2 regions of the Paenibacillus sp. PK1-4R genome follow, and region 1 is predicted to be linked to the other one. Evidence: riboswitches for the same ligand, from Rfam matches in the RefSeq annotation. Region 1 holds a riboswitch; the other holds the start of a gene.
The links. Region 1 has a riboswitch for glycine ahead of sdaAB (L-serine ammonia-lyase, iron-sulfur-dependent subunit beta). Riboswitches for the same ligand answer to the same signal wherever they lie in the genome.
Positions count from the first base shown of each region.

Region 2: another riboswitch for glycine. It lies ahead of gcvT (glycine cleavage system aminomethyltransferase GcvT); the one in region 1 lies ahead of sdaAB (L-serine ammonia-lyase, iron-sulfur-dependent subunit beta).

Region 1 covers NZ_CP126535.1:520,089-527,589, reverse strand. The annotation lists gene QNO02_RS02515 (HAMP domain-containing sensor histidine kinase) at 1-741, opposite strand, end outside; gene QNO02_RS02510 (response regulator transcription factor) at 786-1,469, opposite strand; gene QNO02_RS02505 (alpha-glycosidase) at 1,698-3,458, shown strand; gene sdaAA (L-serine ammonia-lyase, iron-sulfur-dependent, subunit alpha) at 3,635-4,612, opposite strand; gene sdaAB (L-serine ammonia-lyase, iron-sulfur-dependent subunit beta) at 4,602-5,291, opposite strand; glycine riboswitch at 5,404-5,539, opposite strand; glycine riboswitch at 5,544-5,668, opposite strand; gene QNO02_RS02490 (phosphotransferase enzyme family protein) at 6,024-7,055, opposite strand; gene pstB (phosphate ABC transporter ATP-binding protein PstB) at 7,240-7,501, opposite strand, start outside.
Region 2 covers NZ_CP126535.1:5,357,139-5,364,639, forward strand. The annotation lists gene QNO02_RS23260 (BglG family transcription antiterminator) at 1-397, opposite strand, end outside; gene QNO02_RS23265 (PTS mannitol transporter subunit IIBC) at 436-1,890, opposite strand; gene gcvH (glycine cleavage system protein GcvH) at 2,310-2,702, opposite strand; glycine riboswitch at 3,047-3,169, shown strand; glycine riboswitch at 3,173-3,273, shown strand; gene gcvT (glycine cleavage system aminomethyltransferase GcvT) at 3,490-4,626, shown strand; gene gcvPA (aminomethyl-transferring glycine dehydrogenase subunit GcvPA) at 4,623-5,978, shown strand; gene gcvPB (aminomethyl-transferring glycine dehydrogenase subunit GcvPB) at 6,116-7,501, shown strand, end outside.

The sequences.
Region 1 (7,501 bases):
GCCGGTGGTCATCATGGCCGTCTGCAAACGAATAAGTCGTTTGCGAATGCGTGCGAAGAAGAGAATCGACATAATGATGAAGATCAGAAAGATGAGGGTCATTACGATACCAAGATACAAGAGTTCCATCGGCCAGTTACTCTGATTCATTTGCAGAAGTGACCGCGGCACTTCAATGATCATGAATCCCTGTCCTTTGTCCTGCTCAGCTCCGCCAATATATGCAACTACGGTCAGTGGATCGCGAAAGGAGGCTTCTTTCATGAATTGCACCGTATTGTTTACATTCCATAAGGATGGAATATGAGTCTCTGTCGTTTGCCCGGAATCCAGTGACCATCTCAATGTCGTGTCTGTTCTGCCATCCGGCGACGTGGATTTCAGAAGCGTTACATCTTCACCACCGAGAATAAAGAGGGTCTCACCGCTCACATTCACACGATACATGGAAGATTTGGGATACGAGCCATGTAATTGCTCCAACCGGGCCTTAATCTCTTCATCCGAAGCACCATCCAGGTTCTTCGCTTCACGTGACCAGAGGTTACTGATCCGGGTAACATCACCGTATGGCGCGTCGCGGTTCGTATTCGTGTTATTCACTACGACAATATATATAACGGATATGATCGGAAGGACAACGGGCACAAATAATACAGCCGCCAAGATCAGTAGGATGTATCTGGACATCAAGGACCGCCCAAAGCGAAGCTTGCGCCGCCCGGATTGCTTTTGATCCATACTTCGTTCTCCCTTCATGATCTTCCGTTCTCTGAACCACCGAATCATGGCTTCTTCACACGATATCCCACACCACGGACCGTCTGAATAACTACAGGATTGGCCGGATCAAGCTCCAGCTTTTCGCGTAGATGCCGAATATGTACCATTAAAGTCTTGTCCCCATCCAGATAGGGCTCGTTCCAGACGGCTTCATAGATCTGCTCTTTGGTTCGAATCATGCCCATATGTCGTAGCAGGTAGGCGAAGATGTGGAACTGTTTTCCCGATAAAATAATCTCATCTCCCGTCTCCTCATTAACGATCCGGTTGTCCTTCTCATAGATGGAGAGATGATCCAGCCTCAGGGCAGCATCCGTGGATACCGCCGTTCCTGCCTTACGCAGTTGTACTTCAATCCGGGCAGCCAGTTCATCGGGGTGAAATGGTTTGGTCACATAGTCATCGGCAAAATCAAGACCGTGCAACTTGTCGTCAATGGACGTTCTGGCCGAGAGCATGACAATGGGCACGGCGGGATGTTCTTTTTTCAGTCGCTGGCCCACCGTAAATCCATCCAGCCCAGGCAGCATGACATCCAGAATAATGAGTGAGCAGCCGACAGCAGCCTCCGCTGCACCTTCACCACTGCCGAGCCATACCACCTCATAACCGCGCTCCTCCAGATCGGCTCTGACCCAAGTCGCAATTTCCGTATCATCTTCAATATATAACAGTTTGGTTTTCATCCGAATATTCGTTTCCTTTCTGCCCCCATTGGGTTAATGATATATCTGAGCATCATCATGGTAAAAGCTGTCTATAACATATGGATTCACGTCTTGTTGAAACAATGTTAAAGTCCTTTACGTTACCACACATTCTAATTATAGCGTATTCATTAACGTGGGGAATGTCATATTAATCAAGTCTACCAAGTACATACTATATCCACACCTGACGGGAGGAAATTCATTATGCTGCTGGAAGCCATCTATCATCAACCGAAACGAAACTGGGCCTATGCCTATGACCAAGATACCATCCATCTGCGTTTGCGTGCCAAAAAGAATGATCTGACCGAGGTACATGCCCTGACCGGGGATAAATATGCGTGGGATGCAACCAAAGCGCTGGTTCCCCTAACCAAGTTCACCTCTGACTCCATGTTCGATTACTACGAGGGTGAAGTGAAACCTCCCTACCACCGACTCAAATACTCTTTTCTGCTCAAAAGCGGCGAAGAACAGATCTGGATGACCGAGACGGACTTCCAGGAAGAAGAGCCGGACGATCCGGGTCGTATGTTCCAGTTCCCTTATATTCATGCCGGAGCTGTATTCACACCCCCTGCATGGGTTAAGGATGCGGTGTTCTATCAGATTTTTCCCGAACGATTCGCCAACGGCAACCCGGATATTAGTCCGGAAAAGGTAGAGCCGTGGGGTGGCGAGCCAACACCTTTCAATTTCTTCGGCGGTGACCTTCAGGGCGTGATCGACCATCTGGATTACATCAGCGATCTTGGCATTAATGCGATCTACTTCACACCCATCTTCGAAGCCACCACCAATCACAAATACGATACTGAGGACTACCTGCGGGTAGACCGGCACTTTGGTGACGCAGATACCGTGAAACGACTGGTCGAGCTTTGCCATTCACGTGGAATTCGTGTACTTCTGGATGCTGTGTTTAACCATTCCGGGAAGACATTTGCGCCGTTTGTGGATGTGCAGAAGAACGGAGAACAATCCAAATATAAGGACTGGTTCCATGTACATGAATACCCGCTGGACGTGAAGGACGGCATTCCTACGTATGAGACCTTCGGATTCGAAGCGCATATGCCAAAGCTGAATACGGAGAATGCCGAGGTTAAGGCCTATCTGCTGGAGGTTGCCGAGTACTGGATCAAGGAAGTGGGTGCGGACGGATGGCGGCTGGATGTGGCAGACGAAGTGGATGATGCATTCTGGCGTGATTTCCGCCGTGTAGTCAAAGCGGCTAATCCGGATGCCTATATTCTGGGCGAAGTATGGAATGAGTCCTCTGCCTGGCTGCAAGGCGACCAGTTCGATGCGTCCATGAACTATCCGTTTACCGATGCCGTAAATGCTTTCTTTGTGAAAAATACAATGCACGCAGAACAGTTCGCGAACTCCATCGGACGACAGTTATCCCGTTATCCGCTTCAGGCCAGCGAAGTGGCGTTCAACTTGCTGGACAGCCACGATACCCCACGGCTGCTCACGTTGTGTGAAGGCGACCAACGCAAGATGAAGCTGGCTGCGTTATTCCAGTTCAGTTACATGGGTGCTCCGTGCATCTATTACGGAGACGAGATTGGCATGGACGGCGAACATGATCCGGGCTGCCGTAAATGCATGGAATGGGACGAAGCGAAGCAGGACCGGGAGCTGCTCGACTTTTATCAGAAACTAATCTCCCTGCGTCATGCTCATCCTGCCCTGCGTGCAGAAGGCACCGTTCGTTTCCTGCAGGCTCGTCCCGATGGCAGCCAACTGGTATTTGAGCGGCAAAATGAGGAGGAACGCATTCTGGTTCTGTTCAATCGATCAGAAGAGACGGCTATTGTCGAGCTGGAGGCCGGTGACGAAGAATGGACCGAGTTATTCGGCGGAAACCATCGTACCGCCAAGGAAGATGGCGTACTCGCCATTGAACTGCCTGCGTATGGATATGCCGTACTGAGTACGGCTGTGAGCCAGAACTAGAGTCATAATACACATTCATCTGATATAAGTATCCTAACTTCGCTTCATCTGGCAGCATAAAACAAGCGTCCTGCATAACCCGGATTCGGGTTCGCGGACGCTTGTTTTTGTATTTTTGTATTCGCCGTTATACATAATAATGTCACTGATTTATATATCGGTGGTCCCGGTTCAGCTTAAACCTGAGTATCCTTGTCCACTTGAGCATTGTCCGCCCCACTTGTAGTTGTGTCAGAATCCGCTGGCTTCGACTCCTGCTCAGGCTCGGCACGCTTTGCCTTTGGTTTAGCCAGCTTTTGCATCATTTTGCGGCCGGTTGGTGTCTGGGCCAGTCCGCCCTGGGCTGTCTCCCGATGGCGGCTCGGCATCGCACTGCCTACTTCCAGCATGACGTCGATGACTTCGTCTGACGGAATGGCACTACGCACTCCGGCCAGGGCCATGTCAGCCGCAGCCAGCGCCGTAACCGCACCCAGTCCATTACGGACGATGCACGGGATTTCAACAAGGCCTGCGACCGGATCGCAGATAAGGCCCAGTGTATTTTTTAACGCCAAACCAACGGCATGAACGACCTGTTCCGGTGTACCTCCACGCAGTTCAACCATGGCACCCGCAGCCATGCCGATCGCGGAACCCACTTCCGCCTGACAGCCACCCTCGGCCCCGGAGATAAATGAATTGTTGGCAATAACATAACCAATCGCTCCCGCACAGAACAACCCGTTCACCAAATGTTCGTCCGTCCAGCCAAAACGCTCCTGTGAGCTAATAAAAACACCGGGGATGATGCCGCAGGAACCGGCTGTTGGTGTTGCCACGATCCGACCCATGGAGGCATTCACTTCAGATACACACAGGGCATACGCCATGGCAAGTGCGGAAGCATCTCCTGAGCAAGTCTCACCCTTGCGAATGTACTCGGCCATTTTTTTACCGTCTCCACCCGTTAACCCACTGCGTGATGTCGTATCTTCCGTTAACCCTTTGCGTACCGCTTCCTTCATCACCTGATAATATTCAGACATCTGTTTCACAACATCCGCTTCCGGTGTATTGGTCTCCTGAACCTGCTCCTCGATCATCAGCTGAGCAATGGTTTTGGATTCTGCTGTACAGATCGTATTCAGTTCGTGCAAATGTTTAAACCGCATCCGAATCAACTCCTCTCTTCAAATCGATAACACGAATGTCCAGCACATGGTCCAGCTCCCTTAGACGCTTGAGCATATCGGGATTAGGCACACCATCCATTTCCATCGCGGTAAGCGCTTCGCCATCACGGGCTTTCCGGTCCACCTGCATATACCCGATGTTAACCCCGGATGAACTGATCGTGGACGTTACAGATGCAAGCACCCCTGCTTTGTCCGCATGTCGCAGAACAAGTGTTGGAAACTCACCACTAATCTGAACACGAAAATCATTCATCGCATGCACCGATACACTGCCACCACCAATGGATGCACCGATTAAGGAGCAGGCACGTTCTCCATGCCATAACTCAATTTTGACCGTATTTGGATGAGGAGCAGGCAGGCCACTTGTATAAAACTCAACCTCCATGCCTGCTTCCTCTGCGTATTGCTCTGCATCCGGGATACGTGGATCGTCTGTGACATAGTCCAAAAGACCGCCGATCAGTGCCAGATCTGTTCCGTGCCCCTCATACGTGTCAGCGAATGAACCATATAACGTCAGCCGGGCACGTTCTGGCGTACATCCAAGCCACTGACGAGCAATTCTCCCTAACCTTGCCGCTCCAGCTGTATGTGAACTTGAAGGCCCTGTCATGGACGGACCAATAATTGAGAAAACATCTTTAAATCGCACTTTATAACCCTCCAATTGTATTCGTCATTTCCATCCAGAATCTAATCCATATTGTTCCTTATTTACTGAATGATGACATCAAAAAAGGACAGAAGAAGGCCTCAGGCCCTCTCTCTGTCCTCGATACCTGAGAGTTTCACGATCAGCAGTGTCTCACGACAAGGTGCATTGCCTGCGATTACAGACAAGTTCACCGGTCCCACTGATCATATACCCCTTGGGTGGCGCAGTTCGCGCACTCTCCAGAGTTGCGTCCAACGATGGTACATTTACCTGAGAGATTAACCACTGCGCCGGGTGCGCAGCAGCTTGCTCCTTCGGTGCCTGAATACTAGCCATTGTGCTCGGCTAACCCAGGTCTCTCCCGCTCGTTATCATCCGCTATATGGAACCATTCTGAGCTTATGTCAGAACAGTCATGGAAGTCATTAATTTCTTCTTCATTAAGATTAATCGACCGGAAGATCAGTGTCAACAAACTTAACGATTTCTTTGGGTGTATTTCCTTCATTTCCTATTGAAGCGATGATAACCAGAATATTTTGTCAGCTTTCATTACATTAATACGTTAAAAAGATCTTTTAAACAGCTCATTTCGTTCTACTTCAATCAATGATGTGCTTACTATTATTTATGATATTGTCCATGAAACCGTTCGGGTATTCAGGCAACCATAATCTTTGATCCACACTGCTCACTAACCCATCCGAGTCTGCACATCTGGATTATAAATCACAGTTCATAAAATATGCTCTCGTTCTGTACATAAGATCTGCAATACTTGCTGCATAGCTTCGGCATGCGATCTTTCATCCATTCGTGCCTCGACTCATTCGCCATCTGAAAGGCATAATAACCCAGTGTAAAAATCAACATGAATCCTTCCATTAATCGGATATCACGATCCGTCAGTGGTGCGATCTGTTTGGTATAACCGGATAAGAATATATCTCGTTCCTCCCGGTTGAACATAAGTGCTGCCCCTCCGGCATCAAAAAGATAGTACCCATACCCGTATAGACAAAAATCAATCATAGATATGCCCTGATCCGTTATCAGCAGATTGTTGCGAGTAATATCCCCATGAATGATCCCCCATGTTCCTGCGTGCTGCGGGTATGTTTCTAACTGTTCATTAATGTTCTCAAACGTCTCACGAAGCAGGTCGAAGTCTTCCGTTGTAAAAATCCCCAGTCGGACGCCTTCCTCTAGCTGCCCTAGCATGACCAAGTTCTCATGGATGTTGCCATATGCCGGCCGCACCTTTGTTCGATCTGTCTGATTCTGCTCACGCCCATATTGATGAAGCATCTGCAGTTGTGCCCCAAGATCATAGATCTGCTCTGTTGTCAGGCGTTCTCCCTGCTGGATGTCCCTTCCCTCAATCCACTCCAGTACTGTACAGCAGATTTCTTTACCCGCTTCACTTTTCCATACCGTGACCCAGTCTCCCGATACATTCCGTACCGGATGCTGCACGCGCAATTCCGTCGTTGCATTTAACTCATGAAGCAGGTTCATCTCTGCCTCCAGCGCAGGAAGCGTATGCTGAATGCCTGTCATACTTGTATATGCGGCTTGATGGATACGTAACAGATACTTCTTCCCGCTTGCTTCATCGACGACATGATATGTCAGATTCTCATTGTGGCGAATATATGAAACGACAGGTTTCTCAATAGTGTAGTTCTGTATAATCTGAGCTGCCATATGGTCGTAAGACATCTGATTCGTAGTGATTATCAACATCTCCTTCGAAGTCATGTAAACGTTCTCTTCACACTAAATATCGTAGCATAATGTTTATCCCGCATACAGAAAATCCCACTAAAATTATAAATTAAAAAAGCACAACCCCCGAACAACCGTCCAGGCATTGTGCTTTCTTTTGTCTCTATTATTTCTTAATCTCTCTGTCTATTGCTCTATGTTACACTCCATGATCCAATTAACCGAAACGACCCATAATGTATTCTTGCGTCAGACGATTGTCCGGGTTCGTGAAAATATGCTCTGTATCCCCGTGCTCAACCATGCTTCCCAGATAGAAATAAGCTGTATAATCCGAGATGCGCGCCGCCTGCTGCATGTTATGGGTAACAATAACGATCCGCAGCTCCTTCTTGAGCTCGGTAATCAACTCTTCAACTTTACCCGTAGATACCGGGTCAAGTGCAGATGCAGGCTCGTCGAGCAGCAGAATCTGCGGA
Region 2 (7,501 bases), 2.1 Mb from region 1:
GTGACTCCAGATCGTCCAGATCAGTGGTTACGGTGGATACGGTCACTTTCAGATCCGAGGCCAGGGCGAGCAACTTTACAGGCTCCGGTTCATCAAGCAGGATGCAAAGCATGAAGAGCTTACGCTCTTCCGGCGTAAACTCTACATATTCTTTACCCTCTAGTTGCTGGCGCAATATAGCCAGATCATCGGAACCAGCATCAATTCGGATACCGGTTCCTGATTTTTTTTCCAGCCTCATGCCCAAAGGTTCAAGCCATTGTTCAATCATTTGCAGCTCCCGGTGAACTGTTCGGGTACTGACCTTAACTTCAACGGCGATTTCGCCGGCAGTGACTTCATGTGGATGCTCCAGCAGAAACTCCACGATTTCACGTTGTCTTTTGGTAATACTCATATCTCAGCCTCCGGCTCAGGGAAAACAAATGCGTACAATTACTTTAGACGTTCAACGAGCGCATCGTATTCCGGGCTTTTTAGGAAGTTGTCGATGGATATATGTTCTGCGTTCGGCGCAACGGAGCGGGCACGATCGGTTAATATTTGTTGTGTGATTACCACATCTGCATCCGGCGGGATATCACTGATAGCCGTATTGGTCACCGTAACGTCAATCCCCTCTGCCTTCATCTTCTTGCGTAGAATGGAAGCACCCATGGCACTCGACCCCATCCCTGCATCACAGGAGAAGACAATTTTCTTCACGTCTGTTTTGACTGTAGAAGAAGCCATATCTGCGGCTCTGTCTGCTTCACGATGATTAGCCGTAATGCCAGCGTTTGGCACGGTTCCTTGACTCTTCATGTCTTTCATCCGACTGGATGCGGACTCCAGATCTTCGTCCTTTTGTTTACCCGTTTTCAGCAACACTGCTGCTACCAGGAAGGAAACGACGGCTGCTACAAGCACCCCTGCAAGCATTGGCAGGTATCCACCTTTCGGTGTTAAGAGGAAATACGCGATAATACTACCCGGTGATGGTGCTGAAACAAGTCCTGCTCCGGTGAGCATAAATGTTAATGTACCTGCGACGCCACCCGCAATTGCGGCAAGAATCAGAATCGGTCTCATCAAAATGTAAGGGAAGTAGATCTCATGAATTCCCCCGAAGAAATGAATGATAACGGCACCTGGTGCAGAAGATTTGGCCATTCCGCGTCCGAAGAAACAGTAAGCAAGCAAGATACCAAGTCCCGGACCCGGGTTCGATTCAAGCATGTATAATACGGATTGCCCTAATTCTCTCGCTTGATCTGTTGCAATTGGTGTTAGAATCCCGTGGTTGATTGCATTGTTCAGGAACAATACTTTACCTGGTTCAATGATTAGGTTGACCAACGGCAGCAAACCAAGATTCATTAAGCCTTGTACCCCGGCAGATAATACTTTGCTAATTGCTTCTACAGCAGGCCCGATGCCCAGTAGCGCAAAAATCCCCAAGATCCCGCCAATAATACCGGCTGAGAAGTTGTTAACCAGCATTTCAAATCCGGCTCTAACTTTACCTTCGATCGATTTATCAAACTTTTTGATGATCCATGCTGCCAGTGGTCCGGCAATCATGGCACCTAGGAACATCGGGATATCACTACCCACGATGACCCCAATGGTCATAATGGCACCCACGACACCACCACGCTGACCATGCACCATCGTACCCCCGGTGTAACCGATTAACAGTGGCAGCAAATATTTGATCATCGGATCGACTAGCTGTGCCAGTGTCTCGTTAGGGAACCAGCCTGTTGGAATGAACATGGCCGTAATTAATCCCCAGGCGATGAACGCTCCCATATTCGGCATGACCATACCACTCAGGAAACGGCCAAAACGCTGCACACCTACCCGTAGCCCACCTTTGGAATTGGACGATTGGTCCAAATTACTCATTGTATTATCCTCCTTGGATCAAGTGATTATGATTTATGAAAGGGGTATCATTTCTCCCCTGCTGTAATCCTAAGCGAGAATGCTCTCCTGTTCAATGAAATGAAAGCGTACTTTCGTCATGAACAATGATGACAACATTAGGTTATGTAATCGTTTTAATCGATGCATAATGGCTGAACCCATTGGTACACAAGGTTTTTCTTGCCTATGACTTTTATCATTTCCAGAGTCATTTTCTAACCTATAGCTTGGTCCAATCAGATGATTTACATCCACAATCTGCTCAAATCTACATTCAAAACCATTCTTGGAAAGCACAAAAAACCTGTGCAAGCATCCGGCTCACACAGGTCGAAACAATATGAAACTCATTTCATTTGCTTATAAAATATATGTTAATAAGTACAAGTTCGTTGATACTATTCTTCCGTATGTTTACGATACGCGTCTGCATTCATCAATGTAGACAATGCTGCTGTCAGATCTCCCTCAACACGAATCTCAATCATCCAACCTTCCTCGTAAGGAGAGCTGTTCACAAGTTCAGGGGAGTCCTGCAACGAATCATTGACTGCAATAATTGAACCTGTGACGGGAGAGAACAAGTCGGAAACCGTTTTGACCGATTCAATCGTTCCAATGCTGTCCTCTGCTTTTACATTGGTTTCAAGGTCAGGCAATTCCACAAACACAATGTCACCCAGCTGATGCTGCGCGAACTCGGTAATGCCAATACGTACAGTATCCTCCCCTACGGTTTGCACCCATTCGTGCTCTTCACTGTACAGGAAATCACTTTTCAATTCGCTCATCGATATCCGCCTCGCTTTTCATTAAATGAGTGCATGCGTTCTTTGACCTTAACCTTTTTCCCAGAACATAGCGTATGATATTTTTGATTCAAATGTCAAGATACCTCACAATTTATTTATTGATCACCTCTAAATCCTGTAACCCGATTACACTCTTTCTTCATATACTGGTGAATATTAGAATAGTAAGCGCAGTCTTTTTAAATACACGAACAATAAAATTGAAACCAAATTAAATATTCGGTTTTTAATTATAATCTATGACATCGTTCTTGACATCGGTAGTGGATTCACGTTTTAATGAGAGGAGTAAATGTGTTTATTGGACTATGTTATACCCGCGGATGAATGTAAAGGGAGAGATTACCCGTGACACCCGATTCGGGATGTACATGAGGTAACGCCGAAGGAGTAAACCACCGATAAGCGGGGGTGAATCTCTCAGGCAAAAGGACTTTTACGGGACGCAACTCTGGAGAGCATCTATTCGCCCTGTGCGGGCGTTATGATCACCCAAGGGGAAACCTGCTGCACAACGCAGCGGGGTAACTCTCAGGTACAAGGGACAGAGCCTTAGAATACAGCGTGCTACTTGGCATGCCGATTCTTTGGCCTGTCCTTTTCCTTTTTCCCAAAAAACGAAAAACAGGATGTAGAACGGCGCTGTCATAGCTGCCTTACCATACTTATCTACGAAAAATCTCTGCTGAAAAATGTAAAAATACCCTGGTTCATTGATCCACGATTGTATATCCGGCCAGTTGACGGCCCATGACGAGGTGATTTGATGTCCGATTTGCTTAGAACACCACTCTTCCCACTGTATCAGCAATACGAAGGCGTACGGTGCATTGATTTTGGAGGCTGGGAGCTTCCGGTGCAATTTAGCGGAATCCAAAAAGAACATGAAGCGGTACGTGAGCGTGCTGGACTGTTCGATGTATCCCATATGGGCGAATTCACAGTACAGGGTGAGCAGGCTGAAGTTTTTTTGCAACAAATGATGACCAATGATGTGACCACGCTCGTTCCGGGTCAAGCCCAGTATACCCTGATGTGTTATCCAGATGGCGGTGTGGTGGATGATCTGCTCGTGTATAAGCTGGAAGATCAGCATTACATGCTCGTTGTTAATGCCTCCAACATCGACAAGGATTGGGCGTGGCTGCAAGAGCACTTGATCCCTGGCGTAAGCATGACTAACGATTCGGAGCAGACGGCGCTGCTCGCCTTGCAAGGTCCACTGGCTGTAGATATTATCGGGAAAGTTACAGATACGGATGTATCCTCGATTGAGCCTTTCCGTTTTGTACAGCAGGCAGAGGTATGCGGCGTTAAATTACTGTTGTCCCGTACAGGTTATACCGGTGAGGACGGCTTTGAACTATATGTACCTGCGGACCAGGCTGCTGCGGTGTGGAATGGATTAATGCAAGCTGGTGAAGGTTACGGACTGGTACCGACCGGACTTGGTGCCAGGGATACACTGCGCTTTGAAGCGAGGCTCCCCCTGTATGGACAGGAATTGTCGGCAACCATCTCTCCACTCGAAGCTGGCGTTGGCATGTTTGTGAAGCTGAATGCCGGACCTTTTATCGGACACGAAGCCTTGTTACAGCAAAAAACTGACGGGCCCGCCCGTAAACTGGTCGGCATCGAAGTGCTGGAGCGCGGTATTCCCCGCCCCCACTATCCGATTTACGCCGAAGGCGTACAGATTGGCGAAGTGACGACAGGCACACAATCACCTACATTGAAGCGTAATCTGGGGCTGGCCCTCATTGACAGCAAATACGCTGCGCTGGGAACCCCGCTTGAGATTGAGATCCGCGGCAAGAAACTAAAAGCCGAGGTCGTGAAGACCCCTTTTCATAAACGGACACGTACGTCAAAGACACCTACTCAAGGAGCTGATCAAGCATGAGCAAGCACCGTTACATTCCCATGACTGAACAAGATCAGAGCGCCATGCTCGCAACCATCGGTGTGGATACGCTGGAGGAACTGTTTCAGGACATTCCAAAAGAGATCCGTTATCAGGGCGAACTGCCCGTATCCTCCAAACTCGATGAATATGCACTGACACGTCACATGTCCAAACAAGCTGGTGCCAACGCCAATTTCGAAACACATGCCAGCTTCCTCGGCGCAGGCATATATGATCATCATGTTCCTTCCGTCATCAATCATGTCATTTCCCGTTCCGAATTCTACACCGCCTACACACCATATCAGCCTGAGATCAGCCAAGGTGAACTACAGGCCATTTTCGAATTTCAATCCTACATCTGTGAATTAACAGGTATGACTGTAGCCAATGCCAGTATGTATGACGGTGCAACTGCCTTTGCGGAAGCAGGTAATCTGGCCGCAGCGGCAACGCGTCGCAAACAGCTTATCGTATCTCGTACCGTTCATCCGGAAGCCCGTCAGGTATTGCAGGCATATGCGCACGGATTAAGTCTGGAGATTGTCGAGATTGGTTATAAGGATGGCGTCACTGATTGGGATGCCCTGCAAGCCGCCATATCGGACGATACCGCTGCTGTCATGATCCAGAGTCCGAACTTCTTTGGTGCTGTGGAAAATGTGAAGCAGGCTGCCGACCTCGTGCATGCGCACAAGGGCCTGCTCGTTGTAAGTGCTAACCCGCTATCGCTGGGTCTGCTGGAAGCCCCAGGCAAGCTGGGTGCCGACATCGTTGTAGGTGATGCGCAGCCCCTCGGCATCGCCGCTTCACTCGGCGGTCCGACATGCGGATATTTCGCCGTATCCCAGCCTCATATGCGCCGAATTCCTGGCCGAATTGTAGGCCAGACCACCGATCGCAACGGCAAGCGTGGTTTTGTACTCACACTGCAAGCACGTGAACAGCACATCCGCCGCGAAAAGGCGACATCCAACATCTGTTCCAACCAGGCTTTGCTTGCACTCAGCGCATCTGTGTACATGTCCATCATGGGTAAACAGGGCATGATCGATGTCGCGGATCTGAATCTGCAAAAGAGTCATTACACCCTGAATACATTAACTGCGATTCCTGGAGTTAGCCTTACTTTTAATGCACCAACATTTAATGAGTTTGTTATTAAGCTTCCTGAAGGAACCGACGTGGATGCTCTTCAGTTGAAACTGCTGGATGCGGGCTTTATTGGTGGGTACGAACTCGGACGTGATTATCCGGAGCTTGCCGGACATATGCTGATTGCTGTTACGGAACGGCGCACTAAGGAAGAGATTGACGAATTCGCACGAGCATTGGAGGGATCGCTGTGACTCAGGAAACGACGACAACAACGACAACATCGGTACAAGGACTATCGGAAACAGGTACCTCTGTCTCCACTTCGGTTCAACCTGAGACGGATACAACATTTAGTGCACAGACCTTATCTCCTGCTTCGGAACAATCATTGATTTTTGAACTCAGCAGCCCTGGACGTGTCGCTTATTCCTTGCCAGAATGTGACGTTCCTCGTCAGGCTGCCGATACGTTGATTCCCCGGGAAATGCTCCGTTCGGAAACAGCAGCACTGCCGGAAGTGTTTGAGGTAGATGTTATTCGACACTATACCGCTCTGTCCCGCCGCAACTTCGGGGTAGATAACGGATTTTATCCACTGGGCTCTTGTACAATGAAATACAATCCGAAGATCAATGAGGACGTGGCCCGTTACAATGGATTCGCCAAAATCCATCCGTACCAGCACGAATCCAGCATTCAAGGTGCTCTTGAACTGTTATATACATTGCAAAATGACCTTGCAGGTCTGACAGGTATGGACGCTGTGACCCTGCAACCAGCCGCTGGTGCCCATGGAGAATGGACTGGACTCATGATGATTCGTGCTTACCACGAAGGTCGTGGCGAACAACGTACCAAAGTCATCGTGCCCGATTCTTCGCATGGTACCAACCCGGCAAGTGCAACCGTTGCAGGATTTGAGACTGTGACGATTCCGTCTCGTGCAGACGGATTGGTCGATCTGGATGCACTCCGTGCAGCAGTCGGTTCGGATACGGCAGCATTGATGCTGACAAACCCAAATACACTTGGTTTGTTCGAGAAAGACATTCAGGAGATTGCATCCATCGTACATCAGGCTGGTGGCTTGCTGTACTACGATGGGGCGAACTCGAATGCCATTATGGGCATTACCCGTCCGGGTGATATGGGCTTTGACGTGGTGCATCTGAACTTGCACAAAACGATGAGCACACCTCATGGCGGTGGTGGACCAGGCGCCGGACCAGTCGGCGTGAAGAGTCGTTTAGTTCCGTTCCTGCCTAAGCCAATGGTGATCAAAAATGATGACGGTATGTATGCATTCGATCGTGAAGGAGATCAATCCATTGGTCGAGTGAAAGCCTACTACGGCAACTTCGGTATTCTGGTACGTGCCTATGCCTACATTCGTACCTATGGACCGGAAGGGTTACGCCGTGTCTCTGAATGTGCGGTACTGAATGCTAACTATATGATGGCCCGTCTCGCCCCTTACTACGAGATTCCATATCCGGGTGTGTGCAAACATGAATTCGTCATGTCTGGACGGGGGTTGAAGCAGTATGGTGTACGCACACTTGACGTTGCCAAACGATTGCTTGATTTTGGATATCACCCACCTACGGTGTACTTCCCGCTCAACGTGGAGGAATGCATCATGATCGAGCCGACCGAAACCGAAAGTAAAGAAACGTTGGATGGATTCATTGATACGATGATACGCATTGCCAAAGAAGCGGAAGAGACACCAGAATTGGTACTCAACGCACCTTACGGAACACCGGTCACTCGT